One region of the Devosia ginsengisoli genome, then DNA from elsewhere that is predicted to be linked to it. Evidence: predicted binding sites of a transcription regulator. Region 1 holds the regulator's gene; the other holds the start of a gene.

Region 1 (14,714 bases):
TATCCTGTGCTGGTTGCCTGTCGAAATTGCCGTGGCCGGTTCGTCGTGGCAAGAGCATTGACGGACCCGCCGTCATGCCTTATTCACTTAAGACAAGACTTAAGTGTAGAGGAAAACCCCATGTCCACCATGATCTTCGTCAACCTTCCGGTCCGGGACCTGGCTGCCTCCATGGCCTATTACAAGGCGCTCGGCTTCGACCATAATCCGCAATTCACCGATGATACCGCTGCTTGTATCGTCATCAGCGACACCATTTTCGTGATGGCCCTGACCCACGACAAGTTCGCCGAATTTTCCAGCAAGCCCATTCCCGATCCGAAAACCACGACGGGTGCCCTCTACGCGCTGTCGTGTGACAGCCGCGAAGCCGTCGACGCCATTGCCGGGGCAGCCATCAAGGCGGGCGGCACGGAAACTCGGGACGCGCAGGACTATGGCTTCATGTATGGGCGCGCCGTCGCCGATCCGGATGGCCATGTCTGGGAATATACCTGGATGGATATGAGCCAGATGCCGAGCGAATAAGGCGGGGCAGGCGCAGCGCGCTTCACATACGCGATAGTCACCCTCGGGCTTGACCCGAGGGCTCTTCACTTGCGGAGCGTCTGGTAAGTACAGAGCCCTCGGGTCAAGCCCGAGGGTGGCGCGGTGGGTAGAGGCGCCGCTCACGCCAGCTTCAGCCAGCCCCGGACCAGCCGCACCATCCGCTCGCAGCGATAGCGGTAGTAATATTCATTGGTCATCAGGTGCCGATAGGTGCGCTTGAACGCCACCCGCGACCAGGCGAACCACGGCTTGGGATTGGCCGAGTAATGCACGATGGCCGGGTTGAACACTTCATGTGCCGGTTCGGCATTCTGCAGGTTCCAGCGCGGATCCACTTCCATGATGCGGCCCTGGAAGCAGAAATTGATCATGTCCTGGTCGTAGTAGAACAGCGCCAGTTCGGCCGGCGGCAGCTGCGCCAGCTCGGCGGCAAAGTCCATCTGGCGGTATTGCGCCATGTCGATCAGCATGACCCCGGCATTGAAATAGGGTTGCGCCATGGAAAAGGCGGTGCGGGCGCGCAGGTCCTTGCCGGCGATGACATGCATGCGGTCGGGCTGCAGCACGGCGGCAATGGCATGGCCAGCCATGTCCATGCCATAGAGCGGATCGAGCGCCGTGCGCACGAAGATATCGCTGTCGAGATAGAGCACCCGCGCAATGTCAGGGTCGAGCAGATCCCCCAGGAACAGCCGCGCATAGACGATGGGGTTAAGCCGCCGCAGCTTGATCTTGGGAAAGCCTGCAATCCGGTCGGTCAGGATACCGCGCGCATCGATATCGATGAAATCGAGTTGGGCGCCATAATCCCGCCCGATGCCGGCAATCGCCGCGTGATGCTCCGGCGTCAGCGTGCGGTGCAGCAGGTGGAAGCGTAGCCGCTCGGGATGGGGCGTCGTCAGGCAGATCGAGCGCATCGTGGCATAGGTCGGTGCCCAGAAGGCGTCGTCGAACGCCATGACGATCTCGATCTGCTGGGACACGTCAGGCCTCGAACATCTTCTTGAGTTTGGTGAAGAAGCCGCCCGAGGTCGGGCTGTTCTCCGCGGTCTCGAGCTTGGCGAATTCTTCCAGCAATTCGCGCTGCCGCCGGCTCAGCGCCTGCGGCGTTTCGATGTCGAGCTGCACATAGAGGTCGCCCACATCCTTGCTGCGCAGCACCGGCATGCCCTTGCCCTTGAGCCGCACGCGCTGCCCCGGCTGGGTGCCGGTCGCGACCTTCACCTTGGCCCGCGCGCCATCCAGCGTCGGCACTTCGAATTCTCCGCCCAAAGCCGCCGTGGTCATGGCGATGGGCACGCGCGCATAAAGGTCGGCGGCATCGCGCTGGAACAGGTCATGCGGGCGGATGGAGATGAAAATATAGAGATCGCCCGGCGGGCCGCCGCGCAACCCGGCTTCGCCCTCATTGGCGAGGCGGATGCGCGTGCCGTCCTCGATCCCCTTGGGGATATCGACGCTGAGCTTGCGGTTTTCCTGCCGGCGGCCCTGGCCGCCGCAATCGGTGCAGGGCTGGTCCATCATCTGCCCGCGGCCCTGGCAGACCGGGCAGGTGCGTTCGATGGTAAAGAACCCCTGCGCCGCGCGCACCTTGCCATGGCCGTTGCACTGGCGGCAGGTATGGGTACCGGTGCCCGGCTTTGCGCCCGAGCCGTCGCAGGTGGTACAGCCCACCAGGGTCGGCACGTCGATTTCGACGGTGCGGCCCTCAAAGCTCTCTTCGAGGCTGATTTCCAGATTATAGCGCAGGTCGCTACCGCGCAGCTTGGCCGCCCCGCCACCGCCGCCGCGGCGTTGCCCGCCGCCCATGAAGTCGCCGAAAATATCGTCGAAGATATCGGACATGGACGAGGTGAATTCCGGCCCGAACCCGCCAGGGCCGCCGCGTCCGCCGCCATTCTCGAAGGCAGCATGGCCGAACCGGTCATAGGCGGCCCGTTTCTGGCCGTCCTTGAGCGTGTCATAGGCCTCGTTGATTTCCTTGAACTTGGCTTCCGCCTCGGCATTGCCGGGGTTGCGGTCCGGATGGTGCTGCATGGCCAGCTTGCGATAGGCGCTCTTCAGCGCCGCGTCGTCGGCGCCCTTCTGCACGCCGAGCACCTCGTAGAAATCCCGTTTGGACAAAAAACCGTTCTCCGATGCAGCCGGTCGCGACAGGCGCGCCCCGCTCGAAATCTAGCCCCTAGATGGCAATCGACCCCACGCCCTGCAAGGGGTCTGGGGTCGGTAACTCATGGCCTCATATCAAGCACAGGCCCGGGGGGCAACAGAAGTGCTTGCCTGACGTGCCGTCGATTTAGCTGTGCCGGGCCGGTGCAAAGGCCTTGCCCAGCGCATCGGCCGTGTCCGATTGCGCGAACAGCGCCTTGGTGACGACCAGGCCCAACCCAAAAAAGCCCTGCGTCACGCCCTCATAGGTCCAGCAATTGACCGCGACACCGGCCTGTTCCAGCGCATCGGCCAAGGCTTCGCCTTCCGAGCGCAGCGGATCGATCCCGGCCAGCACGATCGTTGTCGGCGCTAATCCAGCCCAGTCCGTGCGCGCCACGAGATTGATGCGTTCGTCGCCCGATGCGGCTTCATCGGCAAACACCTGCCGGAAGCGCCAGCGCATCGCCGGCAGCCCGACCGGTCGCGCCCGCAGGGTCTCACCATAGGAGGCGGCGGTCATGTCATTGCCGGCAATGGGGTGGATCAGCACTTGGTGCACCGGCTGCGCGCCACGCCCATCTCGCGCCCGCAAGGCCACATGGGCGGCCAGGTTCGCCCCGGCATCCTCGCCGGCCAGCGCCAGCCGCTTCTTGTCGCCGGCCAGCGCCTTGACCTGCTGGTTCAGCCAGCGCCACGCTGCCCAGGCGTCATCATGCGCCGCCGGAAACGGATGCTCGGGCGCCAGCCGATAGGCCACCGACACCACGATGGCCCCGGTGCGCCGGGCAATGGCGCGCGCCGAAGCGTCATGGCTGTCGAGATCGCCGGTAACAAAGCCACCACCATGGAAATATAGCACCACCGGATTGAGCCGACTCAGCAGGCCCAGCGGCCGATAGACCCGCCCCGGCAGGTCGCCCTCGGCCCCGGTAATGGTGATATCCTCCGCCTCGACCCCATCCTCGGGCCGCTCGCGCCCCTGCCGGCCCAGAATGGCGCTGATCGCCTCGGCCGCCCGCGGCTGGCGTCGCGCCACTTCGGGCGACAGCAATTCCAGCGGTCGTGCGCCCATATCGGCCAGCCGGTCCAGCACATGCTTCATGTCGGCATCGAGCCGCTGCATCGGATCGCCGCCGATCAGCTCGGCAATGCGGCCGATGGAATCATCTTGCCGGTTGTTGGACGGCTCGTGGCTGTGGGGTTCGGACATGGCGAGGCCTCGCGCTTTCGTGACTGCTTCTTGGACAGCCAAAAGCGGGAGGGAGTTGGGCGCGATTGAGCCCATTTTGCGGCGAAGCCTGTTACCGAGAGTGCGTCGGCGGGCGCTGATTCACGTGAAACTCAACTGCCCGGTGTGAGCTCGGTATTCTTTTCGGTCGGGTTGAGCCGCCCCACTTCGCCGATGCGCACATAGAGTTCGAGCAGCGGCACCACCAGCGCATTGGTGGCCGCCATCACCTCGGCCTGGTAGGCGGCCAACTGCTCGTCGGTCTCGATGACCTTGCCGGCATTGGCAAAGATCACATTGATCATGCCATTCATCGCCGCATTGACCTCGGCCGTCGCCTTGGGCCCGGCTTCGGCGGTGAACATGGGTAGCAGCGCCAGGTTCTGCGCGCCGACCCGCGCCACCAGTTCCTGCAGGCGCAACACCTCGTCCTGCACCGGCTCCCCTGTCACCAGTTTCTGCACCACCACCGAATAGAGGCCTTGGAAATCCTCCATCTTGACGCGCAGGTCATTGTAGTTGCGCACCACGAAATCGGTGCGCAGCTTCTGTGCCTCGAACTGGGCATTGACCTGCGGGGCGAGGAAATAGGTGCCGGCCGCACCGGCCAGCAATACGATCAGCGTGAACCACATCGGCGTGCGATCGCCGCCCAGGAAGCTGGTGACGATGCGGCGCCTCGATGGGGGCGGCGTAGGCGTGTCGGTCAAGGCGGGGCCGTGGCGTTGGTGTCGCGCTGGCCGATCCTAGTCGATGCCCTGGACAACGAAAAGGGCCCGGCTCGCGCCGGACCCCTTGCATTCATGAGAAGGGCGTTAGGCCGACTTCTTGTCGTCGTCGTCCTTGACCTCTTCGAAGTCGGCATCGACCACGTCGTCGTCGCCATCTTCGTCCGTGCCATTGGCCTTGGCTTCGGCTTCCGCCTGGCTAGCCTTGTACATGGCCTCGCCCAGCTTCATCGAGGCCTGGGCCAGCGCGTCGGTCTTTTCCTTGATGGCATCGCCATCTTCGCTCTCGAGCACGCCCTTGAGATCGGCGATCGCGGTCTCGATGGCCGTCTTGTCCTCGGCCGTGACCTTGTCGCCATATTCGCCCAGCGACTTTTCGGTCGAGTGGATCAGGCTCTCGCCCTGGTTCCTGGCTTCAACGGCTTCGCGCTTCTTCTTGTCGGCCTCGGCATTCTGCTCGGCTTCCGCGACCATCTTCTCGATATCGGCATCGCTGAGGCCACCCGAGGCCTGGATGCGGATCTGCTGCTCCTTGCCGGTGCCCTTGTCCTTGGCCGAAACCTGCACGATGCCGTTGGCGTCGATGTCGAAGGTCACTTCAATCTGCGGCACGCCACGCGGTGCGGGCGGAATGCCGGTCAGGTCGAAATTGCCCAGCAGCTTGTTGTTGGCGGCCATTTCGCGTTCGCCCTGGAACACGCGAATAGTCACCGCGCTCTGGCTGTCCTCGGCGGTCGAGAAGGTCTGGCTCTTCTTGGTCGGGATCGTCGTGTTGCGGTCGATCAGCCGGGTGAACACGCCGCCCAGCGTTTCGATGCCCAGCGACAGCGGGGTCACGTCGAGCAGCAGCACGTCCTTGACGTCGCCCTGCAGCACGCCGGCCTGGATGGCCGCGCCCAACGCCACGACTTCGTCCGGGTTCACGCCCTTGTGCGGCTCCTTGCCGAACAACTGCTTCACTGCTTCCTGCACCTTGGGCATGCGGCTCATGCCACCCACCAGCACGACTTCGTCGATCTGGCTGGCCGACACGCCGGCATCCTTCATCGCCTGCTTGCAGGGCTCGATGGTGCGGTTGATCAGGTCATCGACCAGCGATTCCAGCTTGGAGCGGCTGAGCTTGAGCGTCAGGTGCTTGGGGCCCGAGGCGTCGGCGGTGATGAAGGGCAGGTTGATTTCGGTCTGCGTCGCGCTGGAGAGCTCGATCTTGGCCTTTTCCGCAGCTTCCTTGAGGCGCTGCAAAGCGAGCTTGTCGGAGCGCAGGTCGATGCCCTGCTCCTTCTTGAACTCGTCGGCCAGGTAGTCGACCAGGCGCATGTCGAAGTCTTCGCCACCGAGGAACGTGTCGCCATTGGTCGACTTCACCTCGAACACGCCATCGCCGATTTCGAGGATGGAGATATCGAACGTGCCGCCGCCCAGGTCATAGACCGCGATCGTGCCGGTATTCTTCTTGTCGAGGCCATAGGCCAGAGCGGCCGCAGTGGGCTCGTTGATGATGCGCAGCACCTCAAGGCCGGCAATCTTGCCCGCATCCTTGGTGGCCTGGCGCTGAGAATCGTTGAAATAGGCCGGAACCGTGATGACAGCCTGCGTGACGGTCTCGCCGAGGTAGGATTCGGCGGTTTCCTTCATCTTCTGCAGGATCATGGCCGAGACCTGGCTCGGCGAATACTTGTCGCCCGATGCCTCGACCCAGGCGTCGCCATTGTCGGCCTTGACGATCTTGAACGGCACCAGGTTCTTGTCCTTGGCCACGACCTGGTCGTCGAAACGACGGCCGATCAGGCGCTTGACGGCAAACAGGGTATTTTCGGGGTTGGTGACCGCCTGGCGCTTGGCCGGCTGGCCCACGAGACGTTCGCCATCCTTGGAAAAGGCGACCATCGAGGGGGTGGTGCGCGCCCCTTCCGCGTTTTCGATAACCTTGGGATTGGCGCCATCCATGACGGCGACGCAGCTATTGGTAGTACCCAGGTCGATACCGATGACTTTAGCCATTACTCTAGCCTCTCTTTCAGCAAACCCATGGTGGAACCCCTCTCGCGAGGCAGTCCCGCGGCCGCAAGGGCCGGGTTCCTTGCATTGGAATACGCCCGTATCTGGGCTTGCTGGCTATATAGGGGGGTGGCCCGGTTGCTTCAAGCGCTTCCCTGCCCCAAAAGCAGCGGCACCGCTCCTGACCCGGAACGGTGCCCCACGGACGAGCGCCGGCCTAGTCGTAGATCGTGTATTCGTTGAGCGAGCAGATATCGACGCCGCTGATCACCGTTTCGCTGGAATCGTCCATCACGAACTTGAAATCATATTCGCACTGGTCCGAACCGTCGCCGATCGTCACCGTGCCCTGATAGCCCGATTCCAGGATGCCATCGTCGCCGAGCAGGTCATAGCCCCAGTTGGTATCGGTGCTGGGCGAGGTGTAGAAATAATGCAGGGCGCGGGCGCTGTTATTGATCAGCGTGAATTCCACGGTCTGCGCGGCAGCCGGCATGGCGCCGGCCAGCAGCGCCAGGGCGGCAAGGCCGCCCCTGAGATTCGATGTCATGAAAAAGTCTCCCAAACCGGCGGCACATCGCCGCCAGCCGGACGGTTTCATACCATGCCGGATCGAATTGGCCAGAGGCTGTCGTCTGGATCAGTCGTAGATCGTATAGCTGCCCAGGTCGCAGATATTGATGTCGTTCACGACCGTCTCGCTGCGGTCGGCCATGATGAACTTGAAATCGTAATAGCACTCGGTCGAACCATCGGCGATGGTGACCGTGCCGTTGTAACCGGCCCGCAAGGTATGCCCGCCGCGCAGCAGGTCCGGCCCCCAGCGCGTCGAGGCCGACGGGCTGGCATAGAAATAGTGCAGCGAGCGGTTGCTCTCGTTGTAGAGCGTGAAATAGATGTCCTCGGCCGCCACAGGCAAGGCGCTGCCCAGCAGCACCAATGCGGCAACGCCACCCCCAATGATCGTCTTCATAAGCGCGTCCCCAGATGACCGGCCTCGCATCCTGCGGCCGACGGGGAAATCTGCCCCGGCCCCCCACCCCCTCCAACCCCTGTTCATGGGGGCGGGCGAGGCTGCGGGGGCCGGTGTTTACTTCGGCGGTTGGGCGTTTCTCCTTCTCCGCCGCCGCAGAGACCTCATGGTGAGCTTGTCGAACCACGAGGTTGCGCGAGTGAAGGCCGCCATGCCACGCCCTCGTGGTTCGACAAGCTCACCATGAGGGCTACTGGTGCGCCAGATGGGCCTTCAGTCACGCACCGGCTCCCGATCCCATCACTTCCCTGTTCCACCCCGCCCCCGAAATGCTCTAGAAGCGCTGGCATGTTCGCCCCCGGCTCAGTCCTGCTGCATGACACGCTCGCCCCCAGGGGGAGAACCTGTTATTCACCGCCCCGCGCGATAGTCTCGTCGCCCATGATGCGGTAGGGGTCCGCTCCGCCCTGCAGCAGCTCGAAGCCGCCAATAAAGCCGGCCTCCATGCCGCCGGCTTCCTCGCCTATGAACTGGGCTTCCTGTTCGAGGAGCGGCTGGCGCAATTGCTGCCACCGCCCGGCCCGACGCCCCTGCTCTGGCTCGGCCTCTACAATGCCCCCGAACGCCTGACCGCCGCCGAGGTGGAAACCCGCCTTGCCGGCACCAGCACCGGCGCAGCGCTCGATATCGTCCCGCGCATGGATGAGGCCGCCTATGGCCACGCCTTTGACACCGTCAAGGCGCTGATCTCAGCTGGTGACACCTATCAGGTCAACCTCACCTTCAAGGCCGGCTTCCGCCTCGAGGGCGATCCCGTGGCGCTTTATCGCGATCTGGTGCGCAAGCAGCCCGTCGCCTATGGCGCGCTGATCAATACCGGGGAGCAGTGGATTCTCTCCCGCTCGCCCGAACTGTTCGTCTCCAGCCGCGACGGCATGCTCGCCGCCCGCCCCATGAAGGGCACGCTGAAGCGCGGTCGCACCCTCGCCGAAGACCAGGCGGGCCGCGCCGCTTTGGCCGGCGACGAAAAGAACCGCGCCGAAAACCTGATGATCGTCGATCTGCTGCGCAACGATCTCGGCCGCATCGCCGAAATCGGCTCGGTCAAGGTCACGGATCTCTTCACCGTGGAAACCTATTCGACGCTCCACACCATGACCTCGGGCATAGTGGCCCGCCGCCGCCCCGGCGTCACCACGTCGGATCTTCTGGCCAACCTCTTCCCCTGCGGCTCCATCACCGGTGCGCCCAAGCTGCGCGCCATGGAAATCATCCATTCTGTCGAAGCCGGTCCGCGCGGCGTCTATACCGGCTCCATCGGCCATTTCGCCCCCAATGGCGACCTGACCCTCAATGTCGCCATCCGCACCGCTGTCATCGACAATGCCGGCAATGGCGAAATCGGCATTGGCGGCGGCATTGTCGCCGACAGCGTCGCCGCTGACGAATATCGCGAGGCCCTGCTCAAAATGGCATTCTTCACCGAACCGGCCCGCAAGGTCACCCTGATCGAAACCCTGCTCTGGGACCGCGCGGACGGCTATTACCTGCTCGACCGGCACCTCGATCGCCTGGCCGCCTCATCAGCCTGGTTCAGCCTGCCTTGCGACCGCGCGGCCATCCAGGCCTTGCTCGAAAGCCAGCCCTTCCCCGAGTCCCGCATGCGCGTTCGCCTGACGCTCGACGCTTCTGGCCCCGCGGTGACCGCAGTGCCCCTGCCGCCCAATCCGCCGGTTTTCCGCTTTGCCATCGCCCCGGAAAAACTCGATTCGCAAAGCCTCTGGCTCATGCACAAGACCACCACCAGGGCCTTCTACGATGAGCCGCGCCAGCGCGCCCATGCCAGCCACGGCGTGGATGAAGTCGTCTTCCTCAACGAGCGCGACGAACTCACCGAAGGCTCGATCACCAGTCTCTTCGTGGAGCGCGACGGCAAGCTGCTCACCCCGCCTTTATCCTCCGGCCTCCTCCCCGGCACGCTGCGCGCCGAACTTCTCGCCACGGGTAAGGCTGAAGAGCAGGTCCTGACCCTTGCCGATCTCGAAGCCGCTGAGGCAATCTGGCTCGGCAATTCCGTGCGGGGCCTCATCCGCGCCGAATGGGTGAAATTTGAAGGAGACGGCCGATGATCGAAATCACCCCCAAGGACGTCCTCGTCGTCGTCGACATGCAATATGATTTCCTGCCCGGCGGGAGCCTGGCCGTATCCGGCGGCGACGAGATCGTGCCGCTGATCAACACGCTGGCCAAACGCTTCACCAATGTCGTCTTCACCCAGGACTGGCACCCGGCAGACCACATCTCCTTCGCCAGCCAGCATCCCGGCAAGAACCCCTTCGAAACCGTGGACCTGCCCTATGGCACCCAGGTCCTCTGGCCCGACCATTGCATGTGGAATACGCGTGGCGCCGAACTCTCCGCCGATCTCGACATCCCCCACGGCCAGCTCATCATCCGCAAGGGCTATGTCAGGACAATCGATTCCTATTCCGGCTTCCAGGAAGCCGACCGCGAAACCCTCACCGGCCTCGCCGGTTATCTGAACGAACGCGATGTCGACCGGCTCTACGTGGTCGGCCTCGCCACCGACTTCTGCGTCGGCTGGACCGCCATAGACGGCGCCGCCGGTGGCTTCGACGTGACCGTCATCGAGGACGCGACGCGCGCCATCGACAATGCAGGCAGCCTCGCCAAGGCTTGGGCCGACATGGCGGAAGCGGGGGTGGAGCGGGTGATGAGCAAGGATATTCTGGGGTAGTTCAGTGCCACGCCTCGTGGTTCGAGGGTCGCTACGCTCCCGCCTCACCATGAGGCTGTTTTGAACGCGGTGTATCAACAGCCCTCATGGTGAGGTGCGAGTTCTTCACGAGCCTCGAACCACGAGGGCGTGGCACAGTACCCCAAAACGAAAAATCCCCGCTCGCGCGGGGATTCACGTGAAACGCTCGGGCGAAACCCCTAAGCGCTCTTGTCCACGGCTTCGTCCACCGGGGCATGGCTCGGGCCGCCCTTGGCGACGCCGACCATGGCCGGGCGCAAGACGCGGTCGCCGATGGCAAACCCGGCCTGCACCACCTGCACGACAGTGCCCTCGGGCTTGCTGGGATCGGGCACTTCGAACATGGCCTGGTGCTTGTGGGGATCGAATTTCTGCCCCTCGGCTTCGATCGGCGTCACGCCATGTTTGGCCAGCAGGCGCTGCATTTCGCGTTCGGCCAGCTCGATGCCCTCGATCAGGCTCTTGGTCGTGGCGTCGCCGTTTTCGCGCGCCTCCGCCGGCAGCATGACCAAGGCACGGCTCAGCGCATCGGTGGCGCTCAGCATGTCGCGGGCAAAGCCGGAAATGGCGTAGCTGCGCGTGTCGTTGACGTCGCGCTCGGTGCGCTTGCGCAGGTTTTCCATCTCGGCAATGGTCCGCAGCACCCGGTCCTTGAGTTCGGCATTCTCGGCTCGCAGCGCCTCGACGGGGTCGATCTCCGGCTCGGCCGGATTTTCGACTTCAGGGTTTTCGTCCGGGGCGGCGTTCTCGTCGCTCATCATTGTTCTGTTCCGCAAGTTTGAGATTTGTGCCGGATATCGGCCAAATGGCCGGTCTTTTCAAGCCTGACGCGACCTAGGGCCGCTTCCGCGCCATCATCGCGCTGATCACATTGGCGGTATAATCCACCACCGGCACGATGCGCGCATAGTTGAGCCGCGTCGGCCCGATCACCCCCAATACGCCCACCACCTTGTCATTGGCATCCTTGTATGGCGAAAGGATCACCGAAGATCCCGACAGCGAAAACAGCTTGTTCTCGCTGCCGATGAAGATGCGCACCCCCTCGGCCTTTTCCGCGTCGCCCAGCAGGTCCAGCAGCCCGTCCTTGCTTTCCAGCTCATCGAATAGCTGCCGCATGCGCAGCAGGTCGTCGCTCGCCATGGCGTCATTGATGAGGTTGGCCCTTCCGCGCACGATCACCGTCGGTTGGCTGGCCGGCGAGGCCTGCGCCAGCGTGGCAATGCCGGCATCCACCAGCTTCTGCGTCAATTCGTCCAGCTCGGCCCGCTGCTCGGCGCGCAATGCGGCCAGCGCCTTGCGCGCCTCGGCAATGGTGCGGCCCACCACATGGCGCGCCAGGTAATTGCCCGCCTGGGTCAGCGCCGAAGCGGTAAGCCCGGGCGGAATATCCATGATGCGGTTTTCCACCTGTCCGTCCTGCCCGACGAGAATGGCCATGGCCCGCGTCGCGTCGAGCCGCACGAATTCGATATGCCGCAAGATGATGTCGGCCTTGCTGGCAATGACCACGCCCGCGCCCTGGCTCAGCCCGCTCAGCAACTGGCTGGCCTCGGTGAGCACATCCTCCACCTGCCCGCGATGCTGCCCCTCGATGCTCTGGGCGATCTGGCTGCGCTCGCTTTCATTGACCGCGCCCACTTCGAGCATGGCATCGACGAAAAACCGCAAGCCTTCCTGCGTCGGCGCTCGTCCGGCCGAAGTATGCGGCGCCGCGATCAGCCCGAGATCCTCGAGATCGGCCATCACATTGCGCACCGAGGCCGGCGAGAGCCCCACCTGCAGCATGCGGGAAAGGTCGCGCGATCCCACCGGCGATCCGGTGTCCAGATACCGCTCGACGATCTTCTTGAAAATGTCCTGGCTGCGGGCATTGAGCACGCTCAGGAAGTCTTCCGGGGGCCTGACCATAGGGAGTTCGATAAAATCGTCCGCTTTAACCGTGCTCCCTCATTTAAGCGCATTGCAGCCATCAGCCAAGCCGCCGCCGCTTGTGAGGCGGGCCGCGTAGGGTTAAGAGGCGGTTAACTGCAATTTCTGACGGATACCCGATGCGCCCTTCCGGACGTGAGCCCAACCAGATGCGCCCCGTGACCATCGAGCGCAATGTCGCCCAGAAGGCGGAGGGCTCCTGCCTCGTCAGCTTCGGCAATACCAAGGTGCTCGTCACCGCCTCGGTCGAGACCAGCCTGCCCGGCTGGCTGCGCGGCAAGGGCCAGGGCTGGGTCACCGCCGAATATGGCATGCTGCCCCGCGCCACCGGCTCGCGCACCCGCCGCGAAGCCACGGCCGGCAAGCAAAGCGGCCGCACCCAGGAAATCCAGCGCCTCATCGGCCGCAGCCTGCGCGCCGTAGTCGATATGCAGCTTCTGGGCGAAAACCAGATCACCGTCGATTGCGACGTGCTCGAAGCCGATGGCGGCACCCGCACCGCCTCGATCACGGGCGCCTATGTCGCTTTGGCCGACGCCATCAAATGGATGGACGAGCGCAAGCTGACCAAGGGCGCGGCCTTGCGCGATTCGGTCGCCGCCGTCTCCTGCGGCATCTATCGCGGCGCCCCGGTGCTCGATCTCGACTATCTCGAAGATGTCGAAGCCCATACCGACGCCAATTTCGTCATGACCGGTTCCGGCAAATTCGTCGAAATCCAGGGCACGGCCGAGCAGGTGCCGTTTTCGCGTGACGAGCTGAATTCACTCATGGCCCTGGCCGAGTCCGGCATCGGCGAACTGACCCTGATGCAACAGGCGGCGCTGGAAGCATGAAGAAACGAGTAGACCTCATGGTGAGCCTGTCGAACCACGAGGTCGTGGCACCGCGGCAGGCCGACCTCGCCCTTCGACAGGCTCAGGGTGAGGTCTCCCGGACGCCCGCCCCCACCTGTGCCATCTGGAACGACATCACCCGCGCCCTCGATGCCAAGCCGCGAGGCGCCAAATGACCGCCATTCCAAAACTCCGCGAAGGCGACCGCCTCGTCCTGGCCACCCACAATGCCGGCAAGCTCAAGGAATTCCAGGAACTGTTCGAGCCCTTTGGCCTTGAACTGGTCTCGGCCGGCGAACTCGGCCTGCCCGAGCCCGAGGAAACCGGCACTACCTTTGCCGAAAACGCCCGCCTCAAGGCGCATGCCGCCGCCCAGGCCTCCGGCATGCTGGCGCTGAGTGACGATTCCGGCCTCTGCGTCGACGCGCTCAACGGCGATCCCGGCGTCTATACCGCCGACTGGGCCGGCGTGCCGCGCGATTTCAACCGCGCCATGAAGCGCGTCGAAGATGCCTTGCAGGCGGCCAATGCCACCGAGCCCTCGCGCCGCCGCGCTGCCTTCAACGCCACGCTCTGCCTCGCCCATCCCGATGGCCGCGACGTGATCTATCACGGCGTCTGCCCCGGCACCCTGGTCTGGCCGCCGCGCGGTGAGCGTGGTCATGGCTACGATCCCATGTTCATGCCCGATGGCTATGACATCACCTTCGGCCAGATGCCGCCGGAAATGAAGCATTCCTGGTCCCCCGGCCAGCAGGGCCTGAGCCATCGCGCTCGCTCCTTCGCCAAATTCGTGGAGGGTCAGATTGAGCGGTGAGCTGGGTGTCATTGGAGCGGCGGCTTTTGCGCCTCCCTCCCCCTTGAGGGGAGGGACCGAGGGTGGGGGTGTCGGAACCTCCACCGGCATGGCGCATGGGGCGGCCGCGACACCCCCACCCCTAACCCCTCCCCTCAAGGGGGAGGGGGATTCGTTCGGTGAAGGCCCATGACCAATCCCAACGACCTCTTTGGCGTCTACGTGCATTGGCCGTTCTGCGCATCCAAATGCCCCTATTGCGACTTCAATTCCCACGTCCATCGCGGCCCCTTCGACGAGATCGACTATGTCGCCGCCTATGAGCGTGAAATCGCCACGGCCGCCGAACTGGCGCCGGGCCGCGTCGTGCAGTCGGTCTTCTTTGGCGGCGGCACCCCGTCGCTGATGAACCCGCAATCCACCGGCCGGATTCTCGACGCCATCGCCAGGCACTGGACGATGGACCGCAATGCCGAAATCACGCTGGAGGCCAATCCGACCAGCGTCGAGGTCGATCGCTTCAAGGGCTATCGCGCTGCCGGCGTCAACCGCGTCTCGCTCGGCGTGCAGTCCCTGCGCGAAGGGCCGCTGGCCGAACTGGGTCGCCGCCACACGGTGGATGAAGCCATCGCGGCCGTGCGCATCGCCCAGTCGGTCTTCGAGCGCTCCAGCTTCGACCTGATCTATGCCCGTCCGAAACAGACGCTGGAAGATTGGGAAGACGAGCTCAAGGAAGGCCTCTGG
Region 2 (14,714 bases), 1.2 Mb from region 1:
TCGCCATTATCGGCCGCCGCTTTGCCTCGCGCTATGGCTTCATCCCGCCCTCCGGCAACTATGGCCGCCTGCTCGAAGCCCTCACGCTCGAGCGCATCCTGCTGGTCGCCATCATCCTGATGCTGGTCGGTATCGGCGCTTTGGTCTGGGGTGTCGGCCAATGGGCTGCCCGCGATTTCGGGCCCCTCAATGCCAGCCGCACCCTGCGCCCGGTCATCCTGGCCATGACGGCACTGGTTTCCGGCTTCCAGCTCATGATGAGCGGCTTCATGTCTTCCATGATCAACATTCCGATCTACGAGCGGCGGCTCGCCGAACCCCCGCAGCCCGACGAAACGGCGCCCTGAACCACACCGGACCCCATGCTCGATCCCCTTACTCTCCTTGCACTTGCCGGCGCCGGCATGCTGGCCGGTTTCGTCGATGCGATAGCCGGCGGCGGCGGCATGATCGGGGTGCCCGCTCTGCTTTCGGCCGGCCTGCCGCCGGTCGCCGCGCTCGCCACCAACAAGATGCAGTCGGTGGTCGGCACCGCCATGGCCGCCGCGACCTATTGGCGCCGCGGTTTCATCTCCCTCAAGGCGCTGCTTCCCGCTCTGATCCTGACCTATGCCGGCAGCCTCGTCGGCGCGCTGGTGGTCAAGCAGATCGACATCACCCTGCTCGACATCGCCGTGCCGGTGGCGCTGATCGGCATCGCGCTTTATTTCCTCTTCGCGCCCAATCTCTCCGATGCCGACAAGGCCGCCCGGCTCCCCTTCGGGCTTTTCGTGCCGGTCATGGGCCTGATCATCGGCTTCTATGACGGCATATTCGGGCCGGGCACCGGCTCGTTCTTCACCATCGGCTTCGTCATGCTGTTCGGCCTGGGCCTCACCCGCGCCTCGGGCAATACCAAGATTCTCAACCTGGTCTCGAACCTGGCGGCGCTGACCATCTTCATTCCGGCCGGAGACGTGGTGTGGCCAGCCGCCATCGCCATGGCCATCGGCCAGATTGTCGGCGGCTATATCGGTGCCCGCACCGGCATCCGCTACGGTGCGAAGGTCATCCGCCCGCTGGTGGTCGTGGTGTCGATCGCCCTGGCCCTGCGGCTGCTGTTCTTCCGCTAGCCCGCTACAGCGCCGAGCCGAATGCCGCTTCGATGGCCCGCTGCGTCGCAGGCCCGAAGCTGCCATCGATCGTGCCGGTATAGAAGCCGTCGCGCTTCAGCATTTCCTGGATCGCCCGGCGATAGTTCGGCGAGGTATCGGCATTGCGGATATCCTTGAACTCATCCCAGGCCACCTGCAGCCCATTGGTCAGCGCCAGGTAGCCCAGCTCCGCCGCCCGCTGCGTATCCTTGCCCACGCCGTCGCCATAGAGATAGCGCAGCGACAGCGACCAATGCCCGTTGGCTTCGCCGGCATCCGAGGCCTTTTGGTACCAGGCCGTCGCCTCCTCGGCGTCCTTGGTCACGCCGTCGCCCGCCAGATACATGTCGCCCAGCGCATACATGGCATAGCCATAGCCATTGCCAGCGGCGAGGCGATACCAGTGCAGGGCCTCGGCATTGCTCTGCGCCACGCCGTCGCCGGAATGGTACATGCTGCCCACATTGCTCTGCCCGGCGGGCAGTCCGGCCTCGGCGGCCTTCAGATACCAGTCGAATGCCTTGCCATAGTCCTGCGCCACGAACTCGCCGCGGTCATACATCAGCGCCACGCGGTTCATCGCATAGCCATCGCCCGCCTCGGCCGCGAGAGAATACATCTCGAAGGCATATTCGTAATCGGGATCCTGCCCGTCCTCCACGAAATAGGCAGCGTCGCCCTCGTCGAGAATCTCTTCGAGATCGTCGGGATCATAGGGGTCGAGCGTGTTGCTCTGGGGCTGAGTAACCTCGGGCGTGCTGCCCTTGGTCTTGGTCTTTTGCGCAAAGGCGTCGCCGGTGGCGGCCAGATTGAAGGCCAGCAAAACAACCGCAGCCAGAACGATACGCGTGGACATCTCCGCCCCCCCTACTCTATTTCCCGGCGAAAATGGAGCTTCGGAGCGTGGCTGTCAAACCCGCAAATAGGGGTGTCGTCAGGTCGGGTCGAGTCCCGCCGCGGCGCGCAGGGCTGCGTTGATCCGCTCCTGCCAGCCCGGGCCGTCATCCTGGAAATGCCCCAGCACGGCGCGGTCCAGCCGCAGCGTCACCATCTCCTTGCCTTCCGGCGGCGTCGCCTTCTTCACCGGCGCTTCCACCGGCTTGCTGGTCGCGGTCTTGAAAGCCGCCTCCGCCTGATCGAAAGCGCTGCCGCGTCGGGGTGTCCGCATCGAATCCTCGCTGATTGTTCCCCCATTGTACTGCGCCGCGGGCCGCCGCGCATAAGAAAAAGGCGCAGTGTTTCCACTGCGCCTTTCCACGAAGTTCGTGACTGGGAAGAAACGAACCTCGAAGCTGTTGGGGCTGGATTAAAAATCCATGCCGCCCATGCCGCCCATGCCGCCGCCGCCCGGCATTGCCGGCGCTGCTTCCTTGGGGGCCTCGACGATCAGGGCCTCGGTGGTGATCAGCAGCGAAGCGACCGAAGCCGCGTCCTGCAGGGCAGTGCGAACCACCTTCACCGGGTCGATGACGCCGAGCTGGACGAGGTCACCATATTCACCGGTGGCAGCGTTGTAGCCGAAGGTCTTCGAAGCGTTTTCGAGGATCTTGCCGACGACGACGGAGCCTTCGGCACCGGCATTGTTGGCGATCGTGCGCACCGGCTCCTGCAGAGCGCGGCGAACGATGGCGATGCCGGCGTCCTGGTCGGCATTGGCGCCCTTGACCGAGAGGGCAGCCGAAGCGCGCAGCAGCGCAACGCCGCCGCCAGCCACGATGCCTTCTTCAACAGCGGCGCGGGTAGCGTTCAGCGCGTCATCGACACGGTCCTTGCGCTCCTTGACTTCGACTTCCGTCGAGCCGCCAACCTTGATCACGGCAACGCCACCGGCCAGCTTGGCCAGGCGTTCCTGCAGCTTCTCGCGGTCATAGTCCGAAGTGGTCTCTTCGATCTGCGCCTTGATCTGGCCAACGCGGCCCTGGATATCATCCTGGGTGCCGGCGCCATCGACGATCGTGGTGTTTTCCTTGGTGATTTCGACGCGCTTGGCGGTGCCCAGCATGTCGATGGTCACGTTCTCGAGCTTGATGCCGAGATCTTCGGAGATCACCTGGCCACCGGTCAGGATGGCGATGTCTTCGAGCATGGCCTTGCGGCGATCGCCGAAGCCCGGAGCCTTGACGGCAGCGACCTTGAGGCCGGCGCGCAGGCGGTTGACGACCAGGGTCGGCAGGGCCTCGCCATCGACGTCTTCGGCAATGATCAGCAGCGGGCGCTGCGACTGCACGACCGACTCCAGCAGCGGCAGCAGCGACTGCAGGTTGCTGAGCTTCTTTTCGTGCAGCAGGATCACCGGGTCTTCAAGGACGGCGGTCATCTTCTCGGCATTGGTGACGAAATAGGGGCTGAGGTAGCCACGGTCGAACTGCATGCCTTCAACGACATCGAGTTCGGTCTCGGCGGTCTTGGCTTCCTCGACGGTGATGACACCCTCGTTGCCGACCTTCTGCATGGCCTCGGCGATCATGTCACCGATGGCGGATTCGCCATTGGCCGAAATGGTGCCGACCTGGGCAACTTCGGACGACGACTTGATCTTGGACGAAGCGGCCTGCAGCGAGGCGACGACTTCTTCGACAGCCAGGTCGATACCGCGCTTCAGGTCCATCGGGTTGAAGCCGGCGGCAACAGCCTTGACGCCTTCGACGACGATCGACTGGCCGAGAACGGTCGCTGTGGTGGTGCCGTCACCGGCAATGTCGTTGGTCTTGGAGGCGACCGAACGCAGCAACTGGGCGCCCAGGTTCTCGAACTTGTCTTCCAGCTCGATTTCCTTGGCGACGGTCACGCCGTCCTTGGTGATGCGCGGGGCGCCGAACGACTTTTCGATGACCACGTTGCGGCCCTTGGGGCCGAGGGTCACCTTCACCGCATTGGCGAGGATGTTGACGCCGCGCAGCATCTTGTCGCGGGCATCGGTCGAGAACTTTACTTCTTTGGCGGCCATGTGAGGCGCTCCTTCAGAATGGGGTTGAAAACGACGAAAAAGAGCGGGGAAGCCTTAGGCTTCGATCACGCCCATGATGTCGGATTCCTTCATGATCAGCAGGTCTTCGCCGTTGAGCTTGACCTCGGTGCCGCTCCACTTGCCGAACAGCACGCGGTCGCCAGCCTTGACGTCGGGAGTGACGATCTTGCCGCTGTCGTCACGCGCGCCGGGGCCTACGGAGACGATCACGCCCTCGGAGGGCTTTTCCTTGGCGGTGTCGGGGATGATGATCCCGCCTTTGGTCTTTTCTTCGCTGTCGAGGCGACGGACGACCACGCGGTCGTGCAGAGGACGGAAGCCCATGTTTTGCTCCTATGGCAGCATGTTCAAATGCAATTTCTGGCACTGTTAGCACTCGCCATTATAGAGTGCTAACAGGGTGACGGGGATATATGGCTGCCCCCCTTGTGAGTCAAGGTCGGGTGAACCGGCTTTCGTCTCGCGCGTTAATCGAGATCGTTCACTTCCCTCATGGCAGGACATCATGACGCGTCAATGTCTGGACAAGGATATCAAGATCAGGCCCGCCAAAGGCCGGGTCCATGTGCTGTTCGACGATGCCGAGATCGGCAGTTCGCTCAATGCGCTCGAACTCGACGAACCCGGTGCACCCCTGCGCATCTATCTGCCACGCGATGACGTGCGCGAGGATGTGCTGGAACGCTCCGAAACCCGCACCACCTGCCCCTACAAGGGCGAGGCGCATTATTACACGCTCAAGACCCTCACCGCCGACGGCCCCGATCAGGTCTGGTACTATCCCGACCCATGCCCACTGGTCGAACCCATCCGCGACCACCTCGCCTTCTGGGGCGACCGCATCGAGTACCGCTATTCGGAGGTGTAAGTGGAAGCGGATAACGAACAGCGTAGTCCGCCCGCCCACAATCGCTTCCCGCGGACTTGATCCGCGGGTCACTCTCCACATGGCACAAGCGGCGTTAGACCCGCGGATCAAGTCCGCGGGAAGGGCCGATGGGTAGATGACCATCGTGCGGAAGCCCGATTTCTCCGAACTTCCCCCTTCCCCCACGCGCAAACCTCCGGCATAAGGCCAGCATGACCCAGGATAACTCGCTTCAGATCAAGCTGCGCCTCAAGGGCGGCAGCGGCCCGAATGCCAACTGGCATTGGGAAATTCACGACGCCGCCGGCAAGGTGGTCAAATCAGGCTCGGCCGTTGGCCCCGAGCACAAGGCGTTCGCCACTGCGCGCGTCGCCAAGGAAAAGCTGGAGCAATCCTCCAGCCGCTGATCGCGGCTGCACCGCGAGACATCAGTGACCGCCCCTGCATCTGAAGCTGTCGCCGGTTTTGTGCATTATCGCGGCGGACCATTGCGCGGCGTTACGCTCAAGATAGCCTCGGTCTGCTGCTTCGTCGTCATGGCGACCCTGCTCAAGGCCACCGAGATCCATCCCGGCGGGAGAACTCGTGTTCTTCCGCTGTTTTTTCGCCATCCTGCCGGTCCTGGTCTGGCTCGTCTGGCGCGGCCAGTTGCGCGCCGCGCTGCACACCGCAAATCCCATGGGCCATGTGGTGCGGGCCATCATTGGCACGGCCTCCATGGGGCTGGGCTTCTTCGCGCTGACCCGCCTGCCGCTGCCCGAGGCCACGGCGATCGGCTATGCCTCGCCACTGCTGATCGTCGTGTTCAGCGCCCTGCTGCTCAAGGAGAGCGTCCACCTGTTCCGCTGGACGGCCGTCATCGTGGGCCTGTTCGGCGTCGTCATCATTCTCTGGCCGCGGCTCACGCTGTTCTCCGGCGGCCAGGCGCTCGGCAATACCGAGGCGATCGGCGCCATCGCGGCCTTCGGCGGCGCACTGCTTTCGGCTTTCGCCATGATGCAGGTGCGCAAGCTGACGCGGACCGAACGCACCGAAACCATAGTCATCTATTTCTTCGTCAGCGCCAGCGTCATGTCGCTGGCCACCATTCCTTTCGGCTGGGCCATGCCCACGCCAGCCCAGGCGGCCCTGCTCATCGGCGCCGGCTTTTTCGGCGGCATCGGCCAATTGCTGCTGACCTCGTGCTACCGCTATGCCGACATGTCGGTCATCGCGCCCTTCGAATATGTCTCGCTGCTGCTGACGCTGGTCATTGGCTTCGCCGTCTTCGGCGATATCCCCACCGTGGCCATGGTCATCGGTGCCGTGATCATCGTCGCCTCCGGCATCGCCGTCATCCTGCGCGAACACTATCTCGGCCTCGACCGCCGCAAGGCACGGGAAGCCAATACGCCCTAAGAGGATGTGTGGTGATTGGCACTAGGAGTGCCGAGATTCAGGCCAGGGCGAGTCGAAAATGGTGACTTTCGAGAACCGGAGCGGAGCGCACTCCCGTGCGTGAGCACCGGAAGCGCAGAAAGCCGCCATTTGCAGGCCGCCATCGCCTGAATATCGGCACTCCTATGAAGCTGCCGCCATCTCGGCCCAACCCTGCCGCTTGCGATAGATCGTCGACGGACTGATCTCCAGCGCCGCCGCGGCCAGTGACACATTGCCCCCGAAACTGGCAATGGCATCCTCGATGATGCGCTGCTCCTGCTGCCACATCGGCAGGATGACCGGCCGGCGTTCGACGCGCGGCGTGGGCTCGACCGGCGTCACCACGCCGCGCGATTCGATATCGGCCGCGACAAGCATGGGCATGGTGATGGTTCCGCCATCGCACATCACCACCAGTCGCCGCACTAGGTTCTGCAGTTGCCGCACATTCCCCTTCCATTCGGCCGAGGTCAGCAGGCTCGCGACGTCAGGCGTGAAGCCGGTGAAATGCTTGTGTTCCTCGGCGGCATAGCGCGCCAGGAAATGCTGGGCCAGCACCATGATGTCGGTGGGCCGCTGCCGCAGCGGCGGCAGATGGATTGGCAGCACATGCAGCCGGTAGAACAGGTCCTCGCGGAACTTCTTCTCGCTGATCAACTGCATCGGATTGCGGTTGGTGGCGCAGATGACGCGCACATCCACATGCCGCACGCCCGATTCTCCGACGCGGCTCAGCGTGCCGGTCTGCAGGAACCTGAGGAGTTTGCTCTGCAGGGAAAGATCCATTTCCCCGATCTCGTCGAGGAACAGCGTGCCGCCATCGGCCAGTTCCGCTGCGCCCTTGCGGTCGTCATGCGCGCCGGTAAAGGCGCCGCGTGCCACGCCGAACAACTCGCTTTCCATCAGGTCGCGCGGAATCGCAGCGCAGTTGATCGCCACCAGTCGCTTGTCCCGGCGCGGGCCTTCTTCATGCAGTGCCTCGGCGCACACATCCTTGCCCGTGCCGCTTTCCCCGGTGATGAAGACCGGCGCCGACGACGTCGCCACGCGCCCGATCTGCTCATAGACGAATTGCATGGCGCTCGAGGCGCCGATAAAGCCGGCATAGTCCGACCGGCCCTGCGCCTGCGGTTCGATGCTGAGCGACCGGCCCTTGCCGTGCCGCTGTGCCAGCTCGCCGATCCGCGCCGCCATTGCCGGCCCGTTCAGCGGCTTGACCACGTAATCATGTGCGCCCGCGCGCATCGCCCCGACCGCCGCCGAAACCGAAGCCCCATCCGAAACGGCCACGAACAGCGCCCCATCGGCCAGTCGCACCAGCCGCGCCACGGCGTCGTCGCTGCGTTCGCAGAGGTCGCGCAGGCAGGACAGATCGGCCAATACGATATCGAAACCGGTATCGCGCAGCAGCTCGACCGCCTGCCTGCCACCGGCGGCCACGGCAATGCGCATGCGGCCGCCCAGGCTCTGGCCCAGGGTCTCGGCCACGACTTGGGCATGCGGCTCATCCCCATCGATCAGCAGCAGCCGCCCATGCGGCTCGCTATCGTTTCGGTTTTGCATCGCCATGCGGCTCGGCCCTCGCGTTCCGATTAGTCTTTGTGCCGGTTGTCCGGCATTGCCGCTCTGTCCCGGTGTTCAGCCGATTGTTCCGCAACAGGGTAAATAAACCGTTCCAGACATTTGCATTTTGCTCGAATGCGACGCAGTTGCGGCTTGTTTGCGCCATGTTCTGGCTATTATGTCGCCGCATGCAGAGGATCTCCGTTGATGATGGCATTGGGCCGACGGCGCGCGGCTTCGCCCAGTCCGGCGTGCGCCTGGCCAATGAACGCACCATAATGACGCTGATCGCCCTCAACCCGGGCGCCTCCAATGCCGATCTTGCCCGCCAGTCCGGCCTTGGGCCGCAAACCACTTCGCGCATTGTCACCGATCTAGAAACGCGTGAACTGGTGCTGCGCGGCGAGGTATTGCGCGGTCGTCGCGGCCAGCCGGCAACCCCGCTCTTTCTCAATCCCGACGGCGCCTTCGCCATCGGCGTCGAGATCGGCTGGCGGCATTTCGAAGTCCTGCTGTTCAGCATGGCCGGCCAGACCCTGGCCAGCATCCGGCGCAGCTATGCCTGGCCCGACTTCCGCACCATTTTCGCCAATGTCGCGGCCGAAATCGCCACTATCCGCGCCGGCATGACCGAGCAGCAGGCGGGCCGGCTTGCCGGCATCGGCCTGGCTACCCCTCCAATATCCCGCGGCATCTGGGCCGCGTCGGCGCGCCCGCCGAACAGGTGGAACTATGGCGCGATGCCAACCCCGCCGTGGAACTGAGCCAGGCCGTCGGCGAACCGGTCGAATGGTTCAACGATGGCAATGCCGGCTGCTGGGCCGAATTCCTCTCCCGGCCGGAGCCGCGTCCTTCGGGCCTCGCCTATTTCCAGGTCGGCACCATGATCGGGGCCGGCGTCGCGCTCAACGGCCAGCTCTGGCAGGGCCGCACCGGCAATGCCGCTAATCTGGGCGCCATCCTGGTCCCGGATATCAAGGGGCAACCCAATTACGTGCATACCATCGCCTCCATCCTGGCGCTGCAGCAGCGGCTCGAAGCCTCCGGCAGCCGGCTGCCGCCGGGCGATCCGATGAACTGGGACTGGGCCTCGCTCGAGCCGGTGGCAAGCGCCTGGCTGGACGATGCGGGCAGGGCCCTTGCCGGCGCCGTCCTCAATACGCGCGCCGTCATGGAACTCGATCTCGCCATTATCGATGGCGTCATGCCGCGTCCGGTGGTGCGGCGCCTGTTCGAGCGGGTCGAACATCATCTGGCCGCCATGCCCCATTTCCGCACCGATCGGCCGTCCGTGGTCATGGGGCATCTGGGCGGTGGTGCCGCCGCTTCCGGCGCGGCCCAACTGCTGCTCTTCCACTGCTTCTTCTCGCGCGCCTGGAACATTTTCGCCACCTGAGCCCCAAATAGGCTTGGGAGAGCGGCGGCTCGGCGCTTTTGCACCCCCTTGCGCGATGCTAAGAGGGTAGAGCCGAATCCCGGCTTCCAGAAGGTTTGCCCGTGCAGGCATTGGTCTACACGTTCATCGCCCTTTCCGCTGCCGCCGTTGGCGCCGCAGCCTATTTCGGCCTGACCTTCACACCGGCCGAAGCCATTCTCGCTGCCGTCGTCTTCGGTTGCGTCTGCGTCGTCCTGCTCGAACGCACCCTGCGCCAGCGCGCCGAAAACCGGCTCGAAAAGGCCATCGAGGACCTGTCCCGCCTGCTCGCCACCGATGCCCAGGCCGGCGCCGTGCTCGGCCAGCGCATCAATGCCATGGCCGATCTCAATGCCGGCGCGCGGCTCGAAGGCGTCGAAGCCGATATTTCCGTGCTCGGCACCGTCATCCGCCAGGTCGCCGAAGCGGTGGCCGAAATGGAAGATCGCGCTGCCAAGCCGGCCGGCCGCGACCGGATGATTGCGGCGCCCGCGCCCCAGCCGGTGGCCCGCGAGCCCGAGCCGATCATCCCGCTCGAAATGCTGCGCCAGGCCATCGCCGAAAACCGGCTGATCTATCATATCCAGCCCGTCGTCACTTTGCCCCAGCGCCGCCCGCAGGGCTATGACCTCGTGCCGCGCCTCATGCTGGAGGATGGCGATCTGGCTGATCGCGGCGATTTTCTGCCCCGCCGTGGCGGCGAGGATGTGCTGCGCCATATCGAAGGCGCCGGGCTCGTCGAGGCCATCACCATCTCCCGCCGCTCGCGTACCGGCGGCCAGCCGGTCACGCTCTACATCCCGCTGTCCCGTGCCACGCTCGGCGATTCCACGGCTTCCGAGCAGTTGATCGTTTCGCTCGAAGCCAACCGCGCCATCGCCCCCGGCCTGATCTTCACCATCAGCGAAACCGACTGGCGCTCCCTCACCACCGGCGAGCGCGCCATTGCCGACGCCGTGGCCAAGAAGGGCGCCGGCTTCTCCATATCAGGCGTCAAGTCGCTGCGCGTCGACATTGCCGAACTCGCAGCTCAGGGCGTGCGCTCGCTGCGCGTCGATGCCGCCCGCTTCATCGAGGAACCCGAAGTCTTCACCGACTTCCACGCTTCCGACATCGCCAACTACATTGCCCGCTTCGACGTCCGCCTGCTCGGCACCGGCATTGCCAGCGAAAGCCAGATCGTCGAACTGCTCGAAGACGGCATCACCCTGGTTCAGGGCCCCCACATCGCCGCCCCCGGCCCGGTCCGCCCCGACCTGATGACCGAACCCCTCCGCCAGCCGCCCCAGTTGCGCAGGGTTGAGCTTTAGTCGCTGCTCATCCAGCAGCCCTCATGGTGAGCCTGTCGAACCACGAGGGCGTGGCGCGGGCGTTTCCAGCGCTTCCGTTCGGTGCGCATGATACCAATGCACATGTCCGTTTCCCCTTGATCCGCACCCCCAAGCTGCCACATACAACGCCCATCCTGTTTGCATCGGAATATTGCGATGACCAGCCCGCTGCCTTCCATCTCCGGCCTAGCCGACCTCGCCGGCCGCTACGATGCCGTGCTGAGCGATGTGTGGGGCGTCGTCCATAACGGCGTCGAGGCCTTTCCCAGCGCCGTCGAGGCCCTGGCCGAATATCGCAAGGCCGGCGGCAAGGTGGTGTTCATCACCAATGCCCCGCGCCCCTCGGGACCCATCATCGATATGCTCGACCGGCTCGGCGTGCATCGTGGCGCCTATGACGCCATCGTCTCCTCGGGCGATGCCACCCGCTCGATGATCGCCAAATATCGCGGCAAGGCCATCCACCATGTCGGCCCCGCCACCGATGACGACTCGCTCTATGAGGGCCTCGGCGTGCGCCGGGCCGGCCCCGACGAAGCCGAAGCCATCATCGTTACCGACCTCGATACCGATGACGACACCCCCGAAATGTATCGCGAGCGCGCCAAGCTCTGGCTCGCCCGCAAGCTGCCCATGATCTGCGCCAATCCTGATCGCGTGGTCGAGCATGGCGACAAGATCATCTATTGCGGCGGCGCGCTGGGCGATCTCTATGCCGCCATGGGCGGCATGGTGCTGATGGCGGGCAAGCCCTACCAGCCGATCTACGAGGAAGCCTTCCGCCTCGCCGAAGAAGCCGCCGGCAAGCCGCTCGACAAATCCCGCGTCCTCGCCATCGGCGACAGCGTGCGCACCGACGCCACGGGCGCCGCCAAGTTCGGCATCGACCTGCTCTTCGTCACCGGCTCCATTCATGCCGCCGAACTCGATGCCTTCGGCAAACCCGATCCGAACGCCATAGCCGATCTGGTTGCCCCCAGCCGCGCCCACCTGGCCGGCTTCCTGCCGCGCCTGTCCTGGTAGTCCGATGACCGCATTCATCCGCCTCGATTCTCTCGACGCCGTTCCCAGCGCCCTGCGCGGCGCCTATGTCGCCATCGGCAATTTCGATGGCATGCATCGCGGCCACCAGACCGTGCTGGCCACGCTCAAGGCCCGCGCCGCCGAAGCCGGCGTGCCCGCCATGGTCCTGACCTTCGAGCCGCATCCGCGCGATGTTTTCGCGCCCGCGCCCTTCATGTTCCGCCTCACCGATGGCGACGCCAAGGCGCGGCTGGCCGAGGCTTTGGGGCTCGACGCCATCGCCATCCTGCATTTCGACCGCGCCTTCTCCCAGATCGAGGCCGAGGACTTCGTCTCCCGCTTTCTGATCGAGGCTCTTGATGTCACCGGCGTCATTGTCGGCGCCGATTTCCATTTCGGCCGCCAGCGTCGCGGTACGCCCACCTTCCTCAAGGCGGCGGGCGAGGCGCAGGGTTTTGCCGTCGAAACCATCGACCTGATGGATGAAGGCGACGAGGTCATTTCCTCCTCGCGCATTCGCGCCGCCCTGTCCGAAGGCGCCGTTACCGCCGCCAACCGGCTGCTCGGTTATCACTGGTTTTTCGATGGTTGCGTGGTCAAGGGCGACCAGCGGGGCAGGGACCTCGGCTACCCCACTGCCAACACCGTGACCCACGCCAATTTCCAGCTCGCGCAAGGCGTCTACGCCGTCCGCGCCCGGCTGGGCAATCGCGTCTTCGATGGCGTTGCCGCCTATGGCAAGCCCATGTTCGACAACCAGCTACCGCCCTTCGAAACCCACCTCTTCGATTTCGACGAAGACATTTACGGCCAGACCATATCCGTGGCCCTGGTCGCCCATATCAGGGGCCAGGAAGTCTTTTCCGGCCTCGAGCAGCTGATATCCGCCATGGACCGCGACAGCCGCAAAGCCCGCGATGCCCTGGCCAGTGTCGAGCCGCTGAGCGAACTGGACGTCAGGCTGGGCTTTATTCGCTAACCCCTGCCACAGGCGAGGGGTTCAATCGTCCATCAACAGCCGTACCAACTCCGACTGCCGTCGTACGCCGGTCTTGTCGAAGATGCTGGTGAGCTGGCTGCGGGCGGTCGCCACCGAAATGCCCCGCTTTTCCGCTGCCGTCTTGCGCCCGCCGCCGCGGACGATTTCCCAGGCCAGCCGCGCCTCGGCCCGGGTCAGACCATAGCGCTGCCGCAGGCGTTCCGTGGCCTGGATCATGCGGGCATCGGGATCGGTCACGAAGATCATGGCCCATTGCTGGCTGAAGCCGGGCCACCAGTTGCTGGTGGGGAAGGGTACGCATTGCAGGGTCAGCGGGCTGCGGCCTTCGCTGCGGCCAATCTGCATCGTGCCTTCGTCCCGCACCGCGATGCCGCGCGCGCATTGCGCCACCAGGCGCTGCAGGGCGGCTGTTTCGTTGGCGTTGGCGCAACTGAGCTGCCCATCCCGAAGCATCAGTCCGTCGCCCTCTGCCAGAATGGCTTCGGCTATGCCGTTGGCCGGGCGCACCTTGCCGCCCGCACCCACCAGCAGGGCGCCGCGATCGAGATATTCCAGCGCCGCAAAGGCCCCCATGCCCATGGTCCGCGTCTCGTGCAGCAACTGGTTGAGCTGGAATGCCCGGATCAGATGCGGCGCCACCGCCGTCAGGATATGCATCGCGTCATGACCGTAGTCCTGCCGGCCCGAGACCATCAGGGTCGCGCTCCATCCCTGGGATGTCGCCAGGTTTATCGCTGCGCCATGCAGATAGTGCTGCGGCCTGCACCACTCATTGTAGAAGGCGCTGGCGTGGAATGTTTCTATGTCGATAACCGCTCTGTCGACCACCGGCCGGCCCACTGGAACGGCATGCAGCGCCAGCTGCATGGCATTGCGGCTATGATAATGCTCGGCATAAAGCCGCACACTGTCCGGATCGGTCCGCGCCGTCACCAGCAACGGCACCTGCGCGGCTGTTTGTCCGCCCATCGTCGCATCGATGCCGCCAGTGACATCGGCCAGCCTGCAAAGCGCATGGGCCCAACGCTCGGGATGGGCCCCCGCTTCGTAGATGTCGTCGATCAACCCAAGGATCGCGTCCAAGATGGTCTCGCTGTTTAGCAGCTCCAGCACACACGCAATCGCCCTGCCGCGCAAGTAATCGGCGAATGATTAGTTACCCGCATCGAACATGTGTGCGATGCCCGGCCAGAAACGCGACTTTAGCCTGCGACCATCGCAAACGGAAATTTTGTTATGGTCAAGCTCATCAACCTCGCCGTGGCAGCGGTCGCTTTTATGCAAATTGCGGCGCCTCCCGTGTCGGCCTCCCAGATTCAGGACGTCTACCGTGCCCATACAGCCGCCTGTATCGGGCTGTTTTTTTCAGACAAAGCCGCGCATACCGCGCAATGCCTGCCCAACAATTCGCCCAATATTCCCGCGCATGGCGGCGGCAGCGAGCCCGTGAAACCGGTCGTGGCACCTCCGCCACCTCCGCCTCCGCCGCCGCCACCACCACCACCACCCCCACCGCCCGAGGACGATGGCTGTGAAAACCTCGGCGCACTGATGACAGGCGGAGAAACCATTCTGGTCGCCGCTCTCCATGTGCTGGTCGCCGAACAGATCGATTGCAACCCGCAAACCTAGGGGCCGCCCGTGAAACGGTGGCGCCGAATAGCGCCACCGTTTCATCTTTCGCAGCCTTGCCGGCGCCATTCTCATGGCCGCCTACGCCATTTTCCCCGTTTCGACGGGCGCGGCCAGCTTCGGCCTGCGGCAGCGGGCAGGCAAATCAGCCTTTGCCCCGGAGGCCCGCCCTTGCTAAAAGGCGCGCAAATCCTCCCTTACCGATTGCCGTTTCCATGACCGATACCGCCACGGGCGCCACCGAAACCGATTATTCGGCTACGCTTTTCCTGCCGGAAACCAATTTCCCCATGCGCGCGGGCCTGCCCGACCGCGAGCCGGGCTGGCTCAAGCGCTGGGAAGAGATGGATATTTACGCCATGC

The links. Region 1 encodes HrcA, which represses chaperone genes, less so after heat shock. Its sites were predicted from a motif close to GTTAGCACTCNCNNNNNGNGAGTGCTAAC; they were not measured.
Positions count from the first base shown of each region.
Region 2: a site for HrcA is predicted at 4,470-4,498, ahead of FPZ08_RS00415 (co-chaperone GroES). Genes of this name have one in related genera too.

Region 1 is NZ_CP042304.1:3,363,650-3,378,363, forward strand. Features, by position in the region: gene FPZ08_RS16500 (VOC family protein) at 121-528, shown strand; gene FPZ08_RS16505 (glycosyltransferase family 8 protein) at 669-1,532, opposite strand; gene dnaJ (molecular chaperone DnaJ) at 1,534-2,673, opposite strand; gene FPZ08_RS16515 (alpha/beta hydrolase) at 2,846-3,910, opposite strand; gene FPZ08_RS16520 (hypothetical protein) at 4,042-4,638, opposite strand; gene dnaK (molecular chaperone DnaK) at 4,744-6,657, opposite strand; gene FPZ08_RS16530 (hypothetical protein) at 6,872-7,204, opposite strand; gene FPZ08_RS16535 (hypothetical protein) at 7,295-7,627, opposite strand; gene FPZ08_RS22050 (hypothetical protein) at 8,035-8,190, opposite strand; gene pabB (aminodeoxychorismate synthase component I) at 8,191-9,756, shown strand; gene FPZ08_RS16545 (nicotinamidase) at 9,753-10,385, shown strand; gene grpE (nucleotide exchange factor GrpE) at 10,586-11,164, opposite strand; gene hrcA (heat-inducible transcriptional repressor HrcA) at 11,241-12,317, opposite strand; gene rph (ribonuclease PH) at 12,458-13,174, shown strand; gene FPZ08_RS16565 (hypothetical protein) at 13,171-13,350, shown strand; gene FPZ08_RS16570 (non-canonical purine NTP pyrophosphatase) at 13,347-13,991, shown strand; partial or broken gene hemW (radical SAM family heme chaperone HemW) at 14,160-14,714, shown strand, end outside.
Region 2 is NZ_CP042304.1:70,554-85,267, forward strand. Features, by position in the region: gene FPZ08_RS00390 (glycosyltransferase family 2 protein) at 1-347, shown strand, start outside; gene FPZ08_RS00395 (TSUP family transporter) at 363-1,112, shown strand; gene FPZ08_RS00400 (SEL1-like repeat protein) at 1,117-1,989, opposite strand; gene FPZ08_RS00405 (BrnA antitoxin family protein) at 2,068-2,301, opposite strand; gene groL (chaperonin GroEL) at 2,440-4,080, opposite strand; gene FPZ08_RS00415 (co-chaperone GroES) at 4,135-4,425, opposite strand; gene FPZ08_RS00420 (DUF427 domain-containing protein) at 4,607-4,969, shown strand; gene FPZ08_RS00425 (hypothetical protein) at 5,182-5,376, shown strand; partial or broken gene FPZ08_RS00430 (DMT family transporter) at 5,401-6,367, shown strand; gene FPZ08_RS00435 (sigma-54-dependent transcriptional regulator) at 6,530-7,957, opposite strand; gene FPZ08_RS00440 (ROK family transcriptional regulator) at 8,140-8,715, shown strand; gene FPZ08_RS00445 (ROK family protein) at 8,676-9,347, shown strand; gene FPZ08_RS00450 (EAL domain-containing protein) at 9,449-10,675, shown strand; gene FPZ08_RS00455 (TIGR01459 family HAD-type hydrolase) at 10,853-11,719, shown strand; gene FPZ08_RS00460 (bifunctional riboflavin kinase/FAD synthetase) at 11,724-12,698, shown strand; gene FPZ08_RS00465 (helix-turn-helix transcriptional regulator) at 12,720-13,802, opposite strand; gene FPZ08_RS21795 (hypothetical protein) at 13,956-14,351, shown strand; partial or broken gene ileS (isoleucine--tRNA ligase) at 14,567-14,714, shown strand, end outside.